Regions from separate parts of the Bacillus sp. JJ722 genome, predicted to be linked through region 1. Evidence: a T-box and tRNA genes for the amino acid it is inferred to sense, from the RefSeq annotation. Region 1 holds a T-box; the other holds one or more tRNA genes.
What was found. The T-box of region 1 lies ahead of glyQ (glycine--tRNA ligase subunit alpha). A T-box ahead of a tRNA ligase gene usually reads a tRNA of that ligase, here a tRNA-Gly.

Region 1 (3,217 bases):
GAAATATAAAGAAAAGTTGAACTTTCAAGCGATTGTTCCTATCTCTGCACTTGAAGGTAATAATGTTGAGACATTGCTTACAACAATTAAAAATCAACTTTCTGAAGGGCCGCAATACTATCCTGCTGATCAAGTAACGGATCATCCGGAAAGATTTATCATTTCAGAGCTTATTCGTGAAAAAGTTTTACATTTAACACGTGAAGAAGTACCGCATTCTATTGCTGTTGTAATTGATTCTATTAAGAAAAAAGAAGGCAAAGATATCGTGGAAGTTATGGCGACGATTATTGTAGAACGTAGCTCGCAAAAAGGTATTGTGATTGGTAAACAAGGTAGTATGATGAAGGAAATTGGTCAACGAGCGCGTAAAGACATTGAACTCCTTCTAGGTTCAAAAGTTTATTTAGAGCTTTGGGTGAAGGTGCAAAAAGATTGGCGTAATAAAATGTCCGTGTTAAGAGACTATGGATTTAATGACGATTATTAATTAGTAATTTTTGTAGCACATGAAAAAATAGAGGTGGGTCAAGATAATATTATAGTTGGATTTACGATTGCTAGTGAAAAACTAAAAAGGTGGGATTTAAGATGTTGGATTTTACCTGGAAGATTTTTAAAGAAACAGGTAGCGTAGACACGTATCTTTTGTTTAAAGAAATTCAGTTGGACAATCAAGACCCATTTGAAAGTATGGATGACGAACTAGCAGAAATGAATACAACGCTTTCATAATATTGTCTTGGCTGGCTTAAGTTGAAGAAGGTGACTTGTCTTGATCCAAAAATGTGAAGGCATTGTCATTCGCCGGACAGATTATGGGGAGAATAATAAAATAATAACCATTTATACTCGCGAATGGGGTAAGATTGGAGTGATGGCAAGAGGAGCTAACAAGCCAAATAGTAGGCTCTCTTCCGTCACTCAGCTTTTTTATTACGGCTATTTTCTTGTTCAAACATCATCAGGATTAGGTAGTCTATCTCAAGGAGAGTCGATTGAATCATTTCGACATATCCGAGAAGATATTGTTAGTACAGCTTATGCTTCTTACATAATTGAGCTACTTGATAAAGCGACGGATGATAAGAAATCCAATCCGTATTTATTTGAATTGCTCTATCAAATGTTGAATTATATTAATGAAGGGTACGATCCCGAAGTACTTACAGCTATCTTTGAAATGAAAATGTTGAGTGTATTAGGCATTCCACCTGTGCTAGATCGTTGTGTATCTTGCGATCAAACAGAAGGGGAATTTTCTTTTTCAGTGAAGGAAGGTGGCTTTTTGTGCCATCGATGTAAGGATAGAGATCGTTATCGTATACCAACTAGTCCAATGGCAGTAAAATTACTGCGTCTATTTTATTACTTTGATCTTTCGAGATTAGGGAGTATTTCATTAAAGCCCGAAACAAAAAAAGAATTAAAGTTAATAATTGAATCGTATTATGATGAATATTCAGGCTTACATTTGAAGTCGAAAAAGTTTCTGCAACAAATGCATAAGCTTGATGGACTTATGTAACTATAAAAAAAACGAATAAAATTGTAATGTAATGTTGACAAAAGGTAAGTTATTTGGATAAAATGCTATGTAAATAATAGTAGTAAATTAGTAAATATTGCATTGATGGAAAAGAGTAACTGAAATCATTTATAGAAGCGAGCTCGGGGTTGGTGGAAGCCGAGTTATAAATCTTCAGAGAAGGCGTTCCGGAGCAAATGAAACTTGAAAAGAGGCAGTTTATTTTAAATAGACTGCAATTAGGGTGGAACCGCGGGTAACTCTCGTCCCTATGCGAAGAAGCATAGGAATGAGAGTTTTTTTGTGTTCTTTTCTCTATGTTAATCAAAAATCGGAGGTGCCGTATGAATATACAAAATATGATTTTAACTCTACAAAAACATTGGTCAGATCAAGGATGTATTCTTATGAATGCATACGATACGGAGAAAGGTGCAGGAACGATGAGTCCATATACGTTCCTAAGAGCGATTGGACCTGAGCCTTGGAATGTAGCGTATGTTGAACCATCTCGTCGTCCAGCAGATGGTCGTTATGGTGAGAATCCAAACCGTTTATATCAACATCATCAATTCCAAGTAATTATGAAACCGTCTCCTGACAATATTCAAGAGCTGTATTTAGACTCTTTACGTGCTTTAGGAATTAATCCATTAGCGCATGATATTCGCTTCGTTGAGGATAATTGGGAGAATCCATCATTAGGTTGTGCAGGCCTTGGATGGGAAGTATGGCTAGATGGAATGGAAATTACGCAGTTTACGTATTTCCAACAAGTTGGTGGTCTTGAATGTAAACCAGTATCTGTTGAGATTACGTATGGTATTGAGCGTCTTGCTTCATATATTCAAGATAAAGAAAATGTATTTGATCTTGAATGGACTGAAGGGTTCACGATTCGTGACATCTTCGGTCAACCAGAATTCGAGCATTCTAAATATACATTCCAAACAAGCAATACTGAAATGTTATTTGAACTGTTCAATATGTATGAGAAAGAAGCCCATGCACAGATGGAAGAAGGTCTTGTACACCCAGCGTATGATTATGTTCTAAAATGTTCACATACTTTTAATTTGCTAGATGCAAAAGGAGCAATATCTGTAACAGAACGTACAGGATACATCGCCCGTTGTCGTAACCTAGCCAGAAAAGTAGCGAAAACATTTTATGATGAGCGTGAAAAGTTAGGATTCCCAATCTTAAAGCAGAAGGGAGAAAATACTCATGAGTAAGAAAGATTTATTATTAGAGATTGGTTTAGAAGAACTACCTGCTCGTTTCGTTACCGATTCTATTGAGCAGTTATCAAATAAAGTAGAAGCTTGGCTAAAAGAGAAAAAAATTAGCTTTACAGCTATCCAAAAATATTCAACACCTCGTCGTCTTGCAATTCTTGTTACAGATGTAAATGAAATGCAAGAAGATACACAAGAGGAAGCAAAAGGACCAGCTAAGAAAATTGCACTTGATACGGAGGGCAATTGGTCTAAAGCAGCGATTGGTTTCGCGAGAGGTCAAGGTGTAGCGGTTGAAGACATCTATTTCAAGGAGATTAAAGGTGTTGAATACGTCCACGTACAGAAGTTTACGAAAGGTCAGCAAGTAAAAGAACTACTTGTTGAGCTAAAAGATATTATTACATCACTTTCTTTCCCGAAGAACATGCGTTGGGCTGACCAAGATCTA
Region 2 (3,217 bases), on a different contig from region 1:
GTATTGAAACTTCCACACAGGTGTTTTTGCTAATAACTTATTATTTTTTCTCAATAAGAAAGTTTTTTGCTTTTCCTCGCTTTTTGTAGCCTACAATTTTGATTTCTGTTTCTGTATCTTGTATGACATCCATGCCGCTACAACCATAAGTAGGAAGAATGATGTTGATGAATAAATCAATGAAATCTTCGTACTCTCCTTCAAAAACTAAAATTTCTATGGCTAAATCTTTTTTGGGATTCACATAATAAACGGTGTAAGTATGCATTATATAACCTCCTAAGTGAATTTTGTATATATCTATATTATTATAATTTTCATAAAGAATCATGTAAGTGAAAAGAAATTGTAAAGATTATATTAATTTGACAGTGATAGAAACGTTAAAAGTCTATTTCATGATACGATTTGGTTGCTTAAAAATAGATAGTAAGAAAAGGATGAGATATGAAAAATAAAAAGAAAAACTATATTGAGATACTCTTAACTTCACTAAAGTTAGGGGTTACTTCTTTTGGAGGTCCTACAGCACACTTAGGGTATTTCAAAGAGGAGTATGTGAATCAGAAGAAATGGATCAAGGATGAGGAATATGCACAAATTATAGCTTTGTGTCAGTTCTTGCCGGGGCCTGCAAGCAGTCAAGTTGGGATGGCAATTGGTATGTTGCGTGGTGGGATTTTAGGTGGAATTCTATCATTTCTAGGTTTTACATTGCCTTCAGTAGTAGCACTTATTACTTTTGCACTATTATATGAGGAATATGGATTTGCAGAAATGGGCTGGATTCATGGATTGAAGCTAGTTGCTGTTGCGGTTGTAGCACATGCGGTGTTAGATATGGCACGGAAACTCAATAAAGAGCGGTCACAAATCGTTATTATGGTGATAGCGACAACGATTATACTACTTGTGAATGGACCGTTTGTACAAGTTGGAGTTATTATATGTGCTGGTATTATAGGAATGTTATTATATCGTGATGCTAGCAGCAAAGTGCTTTCCTCCTATACAATTCCTATTAGTAAACGAACAGGGATTTGGGCATTTGTTACTTTTTTCATTTTATTAATTGGGTTACCAATTGCAAGCAAATTATTGAATATCCAATGGTTGACAGTGTTTGATACGTTTTATCGATCAGGTTCATTAGTATTTGGTGGTGGACATGTTGTATTACCGTTACTAGAGAGTGAAGTTGTTACACCAGGTTGGATTAGCCAAGAAGAATTTCTTGCAGGATACGGAATGGCACAAGCGGTTCCAGGGCCACTCTTTACTTTTGCTAGTTATATTGGTGCTATGATGAACGGAATTAGTGGTGGTATGTTAGCTACTTTAGCTATTTTCTTACCAGCTTTTTTATTAGTTGTAGGTTCGCTTCCTTTTTATAATGAAGTGCGTAATAGACCTGCTTTTCAAGGAGCTTTAACAGGAATAGGAGCTGCTGTAGTCGGCATTTTATTAGCAGCATTATATGATCCTATTTGGACGAGTGCCGTACAAAGCGGATTTGATTTTGCTCGTGTGTTGATTTTATACGTTTGTTTAGCAATATGGAAATTCCCTCCTTGGTTTGTTGTAATTCTTGGTGTCGGATTAGGCAGTTTATAACTATTAACCAAATGTGTCTAAAATGCGACTAATTTATGAAGAAATTATAAAGTTTTTCTTAAATTAATCTTGAAAAAATAGGAGTTAGCTACTATAATAGATTTTGTTGATTACAAAGTTCGACAAAATCTAATAGTTTTGCGGGTGTAGTTTAGTGGTAAAACCTCAGCCTTCCAAGCTGATGATGAGAGTTCGATTCTCTTCACCCGCTCCATTACATAGGTACTAACGCAGTGTTTCGTTACATAAGAGAACGAAGTATTGCGTTTTTTTATGTTTTCTTTTTATCCCGTTCTAACTGGCGCTAAGACCCTCACTTTAAAAAGAAAGTAAAAGCGAATACGTTTAAGTGAGAGATGAAGCGTAAGTAAGAGCCCGATTGGTTTAACTAATAATAGGTGGAGAATGGACGAAAACCCCCACCTATTAAAGTTTTGCTAAGTGTAAAGTGAACGAATTATGGTCAGTATATGTATAATAATGCCCAGATTAGAGTTAAGCTACCAATCTGGGTTTTCATAATTTAAATATAGAGTTTATAACTAGCTTCTCCTCCACAGATGCTAATGAACATGTTCATTAGTGATTGTGTCAACTGTTCAGCATTTTCTAATGAGAGTGACGGTCGTAAATATATTAATTGAATAGCGTCCTTTGTATTTGTTGTTACCATTGTTCGCTTTGAATCAACATATGGGCTACCAAATGGACCGATTTCATCTTTCGTTAAAATTATATGTTTCAAAGAGTTTATTCTTTCGTTAATACCTTCGTATTCATCGTGTTCATTTCCAATTGTAAATGTGATATTGCCATGTATGGCTTCATAATCGTAAATACCAATTGGACATTCATACTGTAACGAAAAGAAATTATTTAGGTCAGTTGCTGAATGGATAGAAGGTAAATAATGTTGTTTTTTGATGCGACGATACATTGCTTCGGCAGAGTGGCGGTAACGTGAAGCATCGGTTCCAGCAAGCTTGAACGTGTCACGCCATTCTTTCAATCCCGCAAAATCCATAATTTCTTTTTCCTGTGTTTCAAAGAATAATGATTCTTGGAACAACTGTAGTCTTCCTCGTAGCATCTGTGGTGATTGATCGACAGTAATATTGTGGTAGGTAATAGCTGCTACTTTAAATCCTGGGATCTTTTCATGTAAAATGGGATGTATTGAAATGTCCAAAAGATCAGCTCCTAATATTGGTTTTTATTTATAGTTGAAGAAATTGCATGTGGTGTCTAGTATTAAACGCCATCAGCTTAAGGAAATAAGCCAAAAATTGGGCGCTTCCATGTTTCTAATTTATCCCGTTCTAACTGGCGCTAAGACTCCCACTTCAAATTTATCATACAACAAAGAAAGGAGGCAAAAAGCTTGGATTACTATCAATTAAAACAAGACATAATTTCATATAGTAAAGAAATTGGCATCGACAAAATTGGCTTTGCTTCAGCTGATCCTTTCACAGAATTAAAGGATCGTCTCATCCGCCAACAAGAGTTGAATTATCAATCTGGTTTTGAGGAGCCAGACATTGATAAAAGAACAAATCCATCTTTCATTTTTCAAGAGCCAAAATCCATTATTGCGATTGCG

Region 2: it encodes a tRNA-Gly, which carries the amino acid that the T-box ahead of glyQ (glycine--tRNA ligase subunit alpha) is inferred to sense. The anticodon was not compared.

The regions. Positions count from the first base shown of each region.
Region 1 covers NZ_JBALMO010000030.1:40,937-44,153, forward strand. Annotated here, with positions in the region: gene era (GTPase Era) at 1-490, shown strand, start outside; gene V7014_RS05005 (YqzL family protein) at 592-735, shown strand; gene recO (DNA repair protein RecO) at 776-1,528, shown strand; T-box leader at 1,622-1,802, shown strand; gene glyQ (glycine--tRNA ligase subunit alpha) at 1,873-2,763, shown strand; gene glyS (glycine--tRNA ligase subunit beta) at 2,756-3,217, shown strand, end outside.
Region 2 covers NZ_JBALMO010000040.1:6,502-9,718, forward strand. Annotated here, with positions in the region: gene V7014_RS06170 (hypothetical protein) at 41-268, opposite strand; gene V7014_RS06175 (chromate transporter) at 448-1,614, shown strand; tRNA gene V7014_RS06180 (tRNA-Gly) at 1,755-1,828, shown strand; gene V7014_RS06185 (B3/B4 domain-containing protein) at 2,138-2,803, opposite strand; gene queG (tRNA epoxyqueuosine(34) reductase QueG) at 2,996-3,217, shown strand, end outside.